Regions from separate parts of the Neobacillus sp. DFD-2R genome, predicted to be linked through region 1. Evidence: riboswitches for the same ligand, from Rfam matches in the RefSeq annotation. Region 1 holds a riboswitch; each other region holds the start of a gene.
What was found. Region 1 has a riboswitch for S-adenosylmethionine ahead of AC3ANV_RS23320 (homoserine dehydrogenase). Riboswitches for the same ligand answer to the same signal wherever they lie in the genome.
Positions count from the first base shown of each region.

Region 2: another riboswitch for S-adenosylmethionine. It lies ahead of AC3ANV_RS04775 (methionine biosynthesis PLP-dependent protein); the one in region 1 lies ahead of AC3ANV_RS23320 (homoserine dehydrogenase).
Region 3: another riboswitch for S-adenosylmethionine. It lies ahead of AC3ANV_RS04305 (methionine ABC transporter ATP-binding protein); the one in region 1 lies ahead of AC3ANV_RS23320 (homoserine dehydrogenase).

Region 1 is NZ_CM173228.1:4,652,818-4,657,169, forward strand. Features, by position in the region: gene AC3ANV_RS23315 (glycosyltransferase) at 1-1,198, opposite strand, end outside; gene AC3ANV_RS23320 (homoserine dehydrogenase) at 1,387-2,622, opposite strand; SAM riboswitch class I at 2,714-2,825, opposite strand; gene argH (argininosuccinate lyase) at 2,935-4,311, opposite strand.
Region 2 is NZ_CM173228.1:987,741-992,092, forward strand. Features, by position in the region: gene metC (cystathionine beta-lyase) at 1-854, opposite strand, end outside; gene AC3ANV_RS04775 (methionine biosynthesis PLP-dependent protein) at 854-1,966, opposite strand; SAM riboswitch class I at 2,055-2,169, opposite strand; gene AC3ANV_RS04780 (lasso peptide isopeptide bond-forming cyclase) at 2,620-4,352, shown strand, end outside.
Region 3 is NZ_CM173228.1:902,544-906,895, forward strand. Features, by position in the region: gene gcvH (glycine cleavage system protein GcvH) at 1-236, shown strand, start outside; gene AC3ANV_RS04290 (toprim domain-containing protein) at 660-1,016, shown strand; gene AC3ANV_RS04295 (thioredoxin family protein) at 1,027-1,335, shown strand; gene AC3ANV_RS04300 (hypothetical protein) at 1,444-1,800, shown strand; SAM riboswitch class I at 1,964-2,070, shown strand; gene AC3ANV_RS04305 (methionine ABC transporter ATP-binding protein) at 2,247-3,272, shown strand; gene AC3ANV_RS04310 (methionine ABC transporter permease) at 3,265-3,933, shown strand; gene AC3ANV_RS04315 (MetQ/NlpA family ABC transporter substrate-binding protein) at 3,949-4,352, shown strand, end outside.

The sequences.
Region 1 (4,352 bases):
TTTTGAAAATTAAATCCCGATAGGTTTGATTCATAATGTCTGCTTTTTCGATTAGAGGGAAAAAAGATGAGCTGCTCTGCTTATAGTTTTGAAATCGCGTATTAAAATCTTGATTATTTTTTGCCAGTGAGGATATTCTTTCAAGCTGCTTACGATCAAATTCAGGAAAAACACATGAAATTACGTACTTTGAAAACATGGCGCCCGATAAGACTACATTCTTTTTTGATTGATGGTATTGGTAATGATTTTTCACAAAATCGGGTTCTGTAATCATTTCTGCATCTAAAAAGATAAGTACTTTCCCTCTTGAGGATTTGATTCCTAAATTGCGAACCTTTGCCCTGCCGAGATTTTGCTGATTGCGAATATAGTTAAAATGAAAGGGTGGATGGTAGTCCCTAAGTTTTATTTCAGTTTGGTCTGTCGAGGCATCATCAATAAAGATTACTTCCATTTTTGAAAGATCAAAGGTTTGGTTTTCAAGTGAATATAGCGTAAATAAGTTTAGGGGATATCTATTGTAGGATGGGATAATGATGCTGACTTCGATGGTTTGGTCCTTGCTATTATTTTGGTTTTGGTTCCAGCTATTTTCTTTTCTTCGTGTGCTTGATTTTGCTCTTATTAGCTTTGTTTCATCATCATCCATTGCAGGCCAAGTAAAAAATAATCCTTCTTTCTCTCCATTTAGCCTTACATTCATGAAGGACTTAATCTGTTTCTCAGTTCTACTATAATCCCAAATCCTTATCTCTTTGAGATTACCATTAAAGAAAAGCCCTGGATGTCCGGCAATAATTCCTGATGGATAAACATACTTTTTAGTGCTTCTTTCTCCTTTTTTAACTAATTGACCATTTATGAAAAGGGAAGGCATTCGATTATCATATACGACCGCAATATGAATCATTTCATTAATCCTTGTTTCATATACTAAGGCAGCGTATATATCTTTAATCATATGTTCGTAAACTGATATTCCATTCAAACCTACTGACACACTGACCCCTGCTTCATCCTCGTTTTCCCCATGGGCAGGTCCAATAATATAATTTTTACCACTACTAAACTTTATTGGTTGATCTTGTGATTGTTTTTCGAGCTGATGAATACTTTCCGGCTTAGCCCAAAACTCATACGTGAATGAATTTTTTATATCCTTTATCAATCGTTCCCCCTTATTATTCCCCATCATGTTCGCACCTCTTTTCATGTCAAATGATTCGTCCCATAAGTTTAGCTTTTACACAATATGATATCCATCTAATTTTGACTAGGCTCATCCCTACTTTTTAAAAGGTTTTTCATTAAAATTTCATTAAAAACAAAAAAAGAAGAGGCTGACTCAAATTGTCAGCCTCAGTTCTCGTAGTTAGTTTAAGATCATAATGAAACGGATAATGATTCAGTTTTTTTCAAATTTGTTGTTTGATAACCATCTATTATCAAATAAGTCAATAGTGTTTTATTTTGAGTAGCCAGTTGGATTACATCCTTTTTAGCAGCATGTATGATAAATGTTTCATCTCCTACTTGATCAATCCATGAAATTGCGGGATTTACATTGTTCTTTTTAAGTCCGTGAACTAACCAGCATTCTTTTATTTGTCCCTTTTTAGAAGAGACTGCATTTGTTCGGGTAGTGCGGCCATGACTCGAAGGACTTTGGCAAACATAGACTAAATCTTCGATGACTGCACTTGCAGTTGGAAACATTCCGGCACCCGGTCCTTGTAAAGTTATCCCCCCAACAATATCTGACTGTACATTGATCGCATTTTGCACCCCTTCGACATGGTAAAAAGGATGGGACTTACCGACAAGAGCCGGCTTAACTGTCCCTTTTACTTGACCTCCAACCTTACTTACGTCAGCAATATGCTTAAACCTTAAGCCAAGTTTTTCGGCTGCCTCAATAAGTTCACTCGTGATGGAAGTAATTCCTTCAATTTCGACCTCGTTCCAGTTTGGCTCTTCTCCAAATGCAATTCTACTTAAGATCATTAATTTATAAAAAGCATCAATTCCCTCAACATCATTTGTAGGATCGGCTTCAGCATAGCCTTTTTCCTGTGCTAATTTTAAAGCCGCCGCAAATGACTGCTGCTTCTCGCGCATTTCCGTTAAGATGAAATTGGAAGTTCCATTTACAATTCCTTGGACATGTTGAACACGGTTAATGTTTAAGAGCTGCCTTAATGTTTGGATTATCGGTATTCCTCCGCCTACAGTTGCTTCATAACCAACAGATACATTATTCTCCTTCGCAAGCTTCAACAATTCACTACCGTGGCTGGCAAACATCTCTTTATTCGCTGTAATAATGTGGCAGCCCCTTTTGATTGCTTTTTTCAAAAAAGAAAAGGGTGATTCTTTACCTACAATGGCTTCAACAACAAGGTCCAGCTGTGGAAGCTGTAATATTTCCTCAAAGTCCGAGGTGATAAGAACCTCATCAGCGATGTTTCTTTTTTTCTGTTTATTTTTTATTAAAACTGCTGCTACTTCCACTTTTTTACCTAGAACTGCTGTTAACTCCTCTGCATGGGAATGAATCGTTTTGTAAACCCCTTCACCCACTGTACCAAAACCTAAGATTGCCACTTTTACGACAGACATGTTTAGCCACCCCTTCAAATCATGTTATCAACATCATCAATTTTTTTCTAAAAAGAAAAGCCCTCTTCATAAGAAGAGGGCATACTTCCTCCCCTTATCTTTCAGGTTAAAAATAACCTGCAGGAATTAGCACCTTTTCAAGGATTACCTTGAAGGTTGCCGGGCTTCATCGGGCCTAGTCCCTCCGCCGCTCTGGATAAGAGTAGTATTTAATTGATTCATTAATTTACCAAGTTATAAAATGAATTTTAGATGATTAAACATAATGTGTCAATATTTTTTGATATTTCTTTCAAATTACTTCATAAGTATTTATCTGCTCAGCTTACCCTCTGCAAGTTCAATTTGCTGTTTAACCTGTTCCGGTGATGTTCCGCCAAAACTATTGCGTACTGCTACTACATGCTCAGGTGATAAAACCTCATAGATATCTTTTTCAAATAATAGACTAAATGCTTTATATTCATCAAAGCTCAAATCCAGCAAATATTTTTGATGCTGAATCGCATATAAAACGATTTTCCCGATGATTTCATGCGCTTCACGGAACGGCAAACCTTTTCTTACTAAGTAATCAGCAATGTCGGTAGCATTAGAAAAGTCATTATTAATGGCTTTACGCATTACGTCTTTATTTACGGTCATCGTTTCAATCATCGGTGCTAACAGCTTTAATGAGCCTTCAAGTGTTTCAACTGTATCAAACATGCCCTCTTTGTCTTCCTGCAAGTCCTTGTTATAGGCAAGAGGCAAGCCTTTCAACACCGTTAGCAGTCCAATTAAATTACCGTATGTGCGCCCTGTTTTCCCTCTTAAAAGTTCCGGTACGTCAGGATTTTTCTTTTGCGGCATGATACTGGAACCTGTGCAGAAGGAGTCATCAAGCTCCACAAACTGGAATTCCTGGCTTGACCAAATCACCAGCTCTTCGGAAAATCTCGAAATATGGGTCATAATTATCGAACCGATCGACAAAAATTCAAGGATAAAATCACGATCACTTACCGCATCCATGCTATTAGGATAGATGGTTTCAAAACCTAAAAGCCCGGCAACCAGTTCACGATTAATAGGAAAGGTCGTTCCGGCTAATGCTCCGGACCCTAGCGGCATCCAATTTACCCGTTTCAGGCTATCAATGAGTCTTTCCTTATCCCGTTCAAACATCCAAAAATAGGCCATTAAATGATGGGCAAAGGAAACGGGCTGAGCGCGCTGCAGGTGAGTATACCCGGGAATTAGCGTTTGCACATTCTCTTTTGCTTGTTCAATCAAAGCTTGTTGAACATCTTCGATAAGTTTAATAAGCTCGGTCGTTTTTGTTCGTAAATAAAGGTGCATATCTGTCGCTACCTGGTCATTACGGCTTCTCCCTGTATGGAGTTTTCCGCCCACAGGACCGACTTTTTCAATTAAAAGTTTCTCAATATTCATATGAATATCTTCATCTTCGACTAAAAACTCAACCTCGTTATTTTCAACCATCTTTTTAATTGAAAGAAGTCCGGTTTTTATTTGCTCGGCATCCTCAATTGGAATAATCCCGCACTCACCTAACATCTGAACATGTGCTAAGCTCCCGGCAATATCCTCCTTGGCTAGCTTTTGATCAAAAGAAATCGAAGCTGTAAACTCTTCCACCAGCTTGTTTGTTTCCTTTGTAAATCGTCCGCCCCATAACTTCGACATCCTTTGTTCCTCCTTAAAAGCTTGAATAAGATTGCCCCCGA
Region 2 (4,352 bases), 1.8 Mb from region 1:
TGCGGATGATGCTCAAGGGCCGGATAATGTACCTTTGCAACGAGCGGATGCGCATCTAAAAATTCCGCCAGTTTAATCGCTGATTTTTGCGATTGTTCCAGGCGAACGTGAAGTGTCTTTAATCCCCTTAGAACGAGCCATGCATCCTGAACGCCAAGGATTGCCCCAAAGCCATTTTGCAAAAAGCCCAATCGTTTCGCCAAATCTTCGTCCTTGACAACGGCAAGTCCTGCGACGACATCACTGTGACCGGACAAAAATTTAGTGGCACTATGCAGCACAACATCTGCGCCAAGCTCCAATGGTTTTTGCAGGGCAGGAGTTAGAAAGGTATTATCGACATAGGTTAATGCCCCAATTTCCTTTGCTAATTCGCATATTGCTTTGATATCCGTTACCTTCATTAACGGGTTGGATGGTGTTTCGACATAAAATGCTTTTGTATTTGGCTGAATCGCCTGTTTTACTTCATCTATATTGGTCATATCGACAAAGGTATGCTCAATTCCGAATCTCGTCAGAACCTGTGTAACCATCCGAAACGTACCGCCGTATACATCTTCGGTAATAACCATGTGATCACCTTGAGAAAGAAGAAGAAAAGCGGTTGAAATGGCGGCCATTCCTGATGAAAAGGCAAAACCTTTAGTGCCGCCTTCTAATTCGGCAATCACATCCTCCAACGCTTCTCTTGTTGGATTTAAACTGCGGCCATAATCATATTTACCAAACTGATCGAAATCCGCTTGGTGGAAGGTGGATGCATGCTGGATCGGTACACTTACTGCCCCAGTAGCAGGATCAACCTTGTGCTTATTATGAAGGAGTCTTGTTTCAAATGTATATTCACCCATTATGCAATCACTCCTTCTTTAATTTTGGCAAATGCCTGTTCAAGATCCTGTTTAATATCCTGTGAGTCTTCAATTCCAACGGAGAAACGCAATAAACGATTGCACACTCCTTGTTGGATTCGTATCTCTTCCGGTATATCAGCATGTGTTTGTGTTGCCGGATAAGTAATGAAGCTTTCCGTACCGCCAAGACTTTCAGCAAAAGAAATGAGAGATAAACCTTGTAGGAACGGATTCACCCAAGATTCATCTTTGATCCGGAAAGAAAGCATTCCGCCTTTTCCAGGATAAAGGACGTCAGTTACACCGTCATGATTAGAAAGATATTCAACAAGTTCCTTCGCATTTTTCTCATGTCTTTCCATTCGGAGGGCTAGTGTTTTCATTCCGCGCATGACCAGCCAAGAATCGAATGGACCAAGAACTCCACCTGCTCCGTTGTGATATAATGCCAGGTCTTGACAAATTTTTTCACCCTTCGCAACAATCAGCCCGGCAAGGACATCATTGTGTCCGCCTAAGTATTTAGTGGCACTATGAATGACAATATCGGCACCAAGTTTGATTGGCTGCTGGAGGAGTGGAGTATAGAAAGTATTGTCAACAATCAGCAAGATTCCGTGTTTCTTGGCAATTTTTGAAATAGCGGAAATATCTGATTCCTGCATGAGGGGATTGGTCGGAGTTTCAAGAAAGATGGCCTTTGTATGAGGAGTAATCTTACTTTCCACTTCGTCCGGACAACACGTATTCACATATTGAGTCTTTAAGCCCCATTTTTTAAAACCTTGCTCTAACAAACGGTAGGTACCGCCGTATAAATCTTCACTTATTAACCATTCATCTCCGGATTGGAATAATGAAAGAATCGTATAGATGGCTGCCATTCCCGAGCTGCAAGCATAACCTTGGTCCCCATATTCCAAATCGGCAATTGCTTTTTCAAGGAGCTGGCGAGTCGGATTTCCTGTGCGGCTATAGTCAAAGCCCGTTGACTGGCCAATCCCCTCATGACGGTAAGCCGTTGAAAAATAAACAGGTGGGTTTACAGTTCCTGTTGCGGTTTCACTGCGATTTCCAATTTGAGCAAGCTTCGTTTCAATTTTATACATGTCATCCACTCCCATTTTTTAAAATAATAATAAAAAAAAGCCTTCTTATAAGAAGAAGACTTTGTCTGTTCGGACCGTTCAGTCATTCTTCTTATCTCGCAAATTACCTAGAATTTGCAGGACTTAGCACCTTTTCAATGAAAAAACCATTGAAGGTTGCTGAGGTGTCTTCGGGCCATTCCCTCAACCTCTCTTGATAAGAAAGCAATATTTAGATTATTTATAAAATTTACTACAATTTCGCGGGGGTGTCAATTGGTTTTTTATTTTTCTCAATGGCTGATTCAAGATTAGAAAATTATGAAAAAATTTAAAGTTAATTTCCAAGAAAGATGTTGACACTAATATTAAGAGATGATATTTTTAATCTACAAGGTGTTCTTAATAATGAACTATATTGAACAGTAAATTGTCATGTAGAATCCAAATGAACATTGTCATAAAAAGCAAGAAACATAGATTTACATGGTTTTATAACAATGAAATAATAGTTGGTAATAAGGGAGAATCATTGTGAATGAACCCTTATCGATTAACTATGGATTGCGTGTTCTGTTTAAAGAACTACAAGCTGGTAACGTTCTATATTTTAATACTACATATAAATTATTTAAACTACATACAGTTTATTTCATGCTTGGCAGGAGGAAAAGATGAGTGCTATTGCTGGTATTTATCATTTGAACGATGAACCTATTAATCTAGAACATGGCAGGCGGATGATGAAAGATTTGGAGAAGTATCCGGCTGATGATGTTCAAATATGGCATAGTGACAAAGTCTTTCTTGGCTGCCATGCCCAGTGGATCACACCTGAATCGATTGGTGAAAAGTTGCCTAACTATGATCATGATAGGAAGTTAGCCATTACGGCTGATGCGATTATTGATAATCGTGAGGAATTGTTTGAAAGACTGCAGGTCAAAAAATCTGATAGAAAAACAATAACAGATAGTGAACTTATTCTTCTTTCCTATGATAAATGGGGAGAGGATGCACCGAAGTATTTAGTTGGCGATTTTGCTTTTATGATTTGGGATGAGAAAAAACAACAATTTTTTGGAGCCAGGGACCCTTCGGGATATCGAACACTTTATTATTATTATAATCAATCCAAACTAGCATTTTGTACAACTATCCAACCGTTATTGTCCCTGCCGTATATTGAAAGGAAATTAAATGAAAACTATATTGCTGAGTTTTTGGCAATTACGGGAATGATTGATACTGTAGATGCTCGTATGACGCCTTATTGCAATATAGATCAAATACCACCATTTCATTCAATTACTATTATTAAAGATAAAATAAAGTTAACTAAATATGGTGTTTTTACTCCTAGTGAGCAATTAAAACTAAAATCAGATGAAGAGTATGTTGAGGCATTTCAAGAGGTTTTTCAAAAATCAGTAAACTCTCGGCTAAGAACTTATCGTAATATTGGTTCATTTTTAAGTGGGGGTTTAGATTCAGGAGCTGTTGTTGGTTTTGCTGCAAAAGAATTGAAAAAGGAAAATAAGTTATTACATACATTTAGTTATATCCCACCAAGTGATTTTGTGGATTTTACATCTAAACAATTAATGCCTGATGAAAGGCCATTTATTAATAAAACCATTCAGTTCGTGGGTGGAATCTCTCCTAATTTCTGCGATTTTAAGGGTAGGAATTCTTATTTGGAAATTAATGATACTCTTGAAGTGATGGAAATGCCTTATAAATTTTTTGAGAATTCCTTTTGGTTAAAGGGAGTATTTGAGAAAGCCCACGAAAAAGGAATAGGGGTATTACTGAATGGAGATAAAGGAAATTTTACGATATCTTGGGGTTTTGCCTTAGACTATTACGCGATCCTATTAAAGAGGTTGAAATGGTTGCGTCTATTGCAGGAATTGAATCAATATAGTAGAAATACTGGTGGAGATAGGTACCGAAATCTCCCTTTTATTACAAGAATAGGATTTCCAATTATTGATAAAGTATTTTCGATTAGGACACCACAAAAATACAATACATTAATTAATCCAACTTTTGCACATCGAACAGGTGTTTTTCAAAAACTAAAAGATCATGGATTAGATGGGTCAGGATGGCTTGCAACATCAAACTTATATGAGCAAAGAAGGGTTACATTTGAGGATCTTTTACCTTGGAATTCAGGGAATACACTGGATTCTAAGCTTTCCTTACGATATTCATTATGGAAACGTGATCCAACTAACGATATACGAGTTGTCCAGTTTTGCTTGTCTGTTCCAGAAGAACAATGTGTACAAAATGGATTAGATCGAGCCCTTATTCGGAGATCTACTAAAAAAATTTTACCTGACCAAGTTAGGTTAAATCAACGAATTCGAGGGATTCAAGCTGCTGATTGGGTTCATCG
Region 3 (4,352 bases), 1.7 Mb from region 1:
TAACTGCAGACGAGCCATTTGGCAGTGTTGAATCTGTTAAAACGGTTTCCGAGCTTTATGCTCCTGTTAGCGGAAAGGTTGTCGAAGTTAACGAAGAATTAAGTGACAGCCCTGAGTTTGTAAACGAATCTCCATATGAAAAAGCATGGATGATTGTTATTGAAGTATCTGACAGCAGCGAATTGGATAAATTAATGACTGCTGAGCAATATGAAGAAATGATTAAAGAAGACTAAATACGAATTCAAAAAGCACCTGTTTTCAAGGTGCTTTTTATATTCCCGGAGAATTGTCCAGCTCCAGCGCCCAGCGACTAGTGTACTTCGTGCTCCTCCTTACGATAAGTCAACATCGAATCGCTCCGCTCTCCGTGTTTCCTTTATCTCGTTCGGAGCTCTTCAGTCCATACGTCGCTTAACGGGCGCTTCCGCTTTTCTTGTATTTACCACTTTTTCTTGTCCTATTATAGGGCATGCTTTAATAAAATGTGATAAAGCTAAAAAGTTTAATGGGATATAACAAATCCGATAACAAGCAAATCCCTATTCTTAAAAAAACAATAATGATATAGTTAACATACAAATAAGAAGGCACACGTTATTGAAATTTTGGAATATGTTAACAGAAAACAAACAACTTCTTTTCATAGGTGATCGAATATGAATGATTCGTATGTTGACAAAGTTCTTATTGTCGAAGGTAAGTCAGATAAAAAAAAGGTAAAGAGTATTGTAAAGGAACCTGTTGAAATCATCTGTACAAATGGAACGATCAGTATCACAAAATTAGATGAATTGATCGATTTCCTTGAGGACAAAGAGGTCTATATTCTTGTAGATGCGGACGAAGCAGGCGAAAAGCTCCGCAAGCAGTTTAAACGGGAGTTCCCCCATGCAGAGCACTTATATATTGATCGGATGTATCGGGAGGTAGCGACAGCTCCGGTAAAACACCTTGCTACTGTTCTCTTAAGTGCGAATATCGACGTTCATACCCAATATTTAGAGAATTGTTGAGCCTTCAAAGATGAAAGAATGGACAAGAGAAGAGTTAGTATCATTTATTGAAAGTAAATCGCCTGGAATCGTTTATTTTTATACACCTTTATGCGGGACATGTCAGGTCGCCTCCAGGATGCTCGAAATAATCAGGGAAATGGTCAATGTTGAGATAGGTAAAATGAACTTAAACTACTACCCTGATTTTGCTAAAGGCTTCGCTGTCGAAAGTGTTCCTTGTTTACTGTTTGTTAAGAACGGCGAAGTGTTAGAAATGGTTTATGCGGTTCATTCCGTTCCATATTTGTTGGAGAAAATAAAAGAACAGTTATTGTAAAACAGATGCTAAAATGGTGTCTGTTTTTTTTGTCGAACAAATATAAAAGGAAATCAAGTCCATTTGCTGAATATAAAAGTATAAGCCAAAGAGACTGGAGTGGTGGATATGATCGACACGATTCAAACCTTTCTTCAGACTATTAATGAGCGGAAGCATGTTCTTCAATTAATACAAAGTACAGATAAATTAATGATTCATTTTGTTTGCGGCCCTGAAACGGTCCCTATTGCTTTAATAAACGGAGAATTTTCATGGCTTCATGATATCAGGGAGAAATTCCTTTCATGTAAGATTGATGGAGACGCAGTTGCAATCAAACAATTGCTTGGAGGGAAGGAGAAATTACGCTTCCTCGTAAAGAGTGGCCAACTAAAGGTAACGGCCCCGTTTCGAACTATTTTAATGCTGGAATCTATTTTTTATTTAACAAAAGTAGGAGAAGAGCTTGATCAAATCATTTAAAGAGCACAGGTTTACTGAAGATACCCAAAATTCCCCAAGAAGAATAGTGCGAAAAATGTAGAAGATTTCGTTGACACCTCTTTTTATCCATGTTACGATAGCTTTTGTAATAAAATAATTGCTTAAATCATTTAATGTGTTAATTGAATATAGATGCGAAAAGCTCTTATCGAGAGAGGTGGAGGGATGTGCCCTATGAAGCCCGGCAACCGTCAATTTTTATTGAAATGGTGCCAATTCACACAAAGCATTTGCTTTGGGAGATGGGAGAAAGGACTATTTTAATAATGCCTTTCTGCCTGTGCAGAAAGGCTTTTTATTTTTCTAAAATAATAGAATGTTTTACTTTAAATAGTCAAAACCTATATTTAAGTGATGAAAAGCGGTCGGAATTTTTGGAATTATGATGAAATTCCAGGTAAATTGAGTAAAAAGTAGGTGAGCCAATGATATCAATCAAAAATGTCCAAAAGTTTTATCCTTCTAAACAGGGGCAGCTAAAAGCGGTAGATGATGTGAACCTGGAAATCAATGAAGGTGAAATTTTCGGGGTAATTGGATATAGCGGAGCAGGAAAGAGTACGTTAATTCGAATGTTAAACGGGCTGGAGCTTCCGACTGAAGGTTCCATAACAGTAGCGGGACGGGTGATTTCTAGGATTAAAGGCAGGGACTTACGAAAAGCACGCCAAGAAATTAGTATGATTTTTCAACATTTTAATTTACTTTGGTCAAGGACTGTAAGAGAAAATATCGCTTTCCCATTGGAAATTGCCGGTGTTAAAGGTCCGGAGCGGACTAAAAAGGTTAATGAGCTTATTAAACTGGTCGGCTTAGAGGGAAGGGAAAATGCCTATCCGTCACAGCTAAGCGGCGGTCAAAAGCAACGAGTGGGGATTGCCAGAGCGCTGGCTAATAATCCTAAGGTTTTACTTTGTGATGAAGCAACCTCTGCACTTGATCCGCAAACGACGGATTCGATTTTGGAATTGTTAGTGGATATTAACAAACGGCTTGGACTAACAATTGTCTTGATAACCCACGAAATGCATGTTATAAGGAAAATTTGCCATCGCGTTGCAGTAATGGAAGGCGGGAAAATCGTAGAACTCGGATCGGTTTTAGATGTGTTTAAAAACCCGCAGCAGCCAATCACGAAACGATTTGTTCAGCAGGTGACAGAGCCGGAAGAAACAAAAGAAACGGCAGAGCATTTGCTTGAGCGCTACCATTCAGGACAGGTTGTACAGTTGACCTTTATTGGAGAATCGGCCGAACAGCCAGTAATAACCAACCTCATCCGGCACTATAAAGTTACGGTAAATATTTTGCAGGGCAAAATTTCACAAACCCAAAGTGGTTCATATGGTACCCTCTTTATTCATCTTGATGGTGACAGTGCAGAAGTCAATAAAGCCGTCGACTTCATTCGAACGCAGCAGGTTGGAGTGGAGGTGGTTTCAAATGGGTAATGGTTATTTCAAGGATATTGATTGGCAGGCAATGTGGGAGGCCACTGTACAAACCCTTTATATGACTGGTATTTCAGTTTTGGCGACCTTTATTTTAGGTATTATTCTTGGTTTATTGCTATTCCTTACAACGAAAGGAAATATGTGGGAAAATAAGCCGGTTAATACAGTAATCAGTGCTTTTGTTAATATTTTTCGGTCCATTCCGTTTATTATTTTAATTGTGCTATTAATCCCGTTAACAATGTTATTAGTAGGATCTATGATTGGGGAAAATGCAGCATTGCCGGCATTGATTATAGGAGCCGCACCGTTTTATGCAAGAATGGTGGAGATTGGCCTTAGAGAAATTGATAAAGGGGTTATTGAAGCTGCTAAATCAATGGGAGCAACCACAAGTACGATTATTTGGAAGGTGCTTCTTCCGGAATCGATGCCAGCCCTTGTTTCTGGAATCACAGTTACGTCGATTGCACTTATTGGTTACACAGCAATGGCCGGAGTAATCGGCGCTGGCGGTCTTGGAAACCTGGCTTATCTTGAAGGCTTCCAGCGAAATCAAAACGACGTTACAATTGTTGCAACCGTTATTATTTTAGTTATTGTATTTATCGTTCAGTTTATTGGTGATTTAATCACTTCTAAAATAGATAAAAGATAAAAAGGAGAGTTTATCATGAAAAGATGGTTAAGTTTAGTTTTAGCTTTATCACTCGCACTAGTATTAGCCGCATGCGGTTCATCATCATCAACTGATAAATCGCAAGGGAGTAACAAAGAAGTAACATTAACGGTTGGAGCTTCCAACGTTCCGCATGCTGAGATTTTAAAGCAAGCACAGCCAATTTTAAAGGAAAAAGGCATTAATTTAAAAATTGTAACATTCCAAGATTATATTTTGCCAAACAAGGCTCTTGCTACAAACCAAATAGATGCAAACTATTTCCAAACGATTCCTTACTTTAATTTGCAAATGAAGGAAAACGGCTATAAGTTTGCCAACGCTGGTGGAATCCATATTGAGCCGATCGGTGTTTATTCAAAGAAATATAAGAGCCTAAAAGATCTTCCAAATGGTGC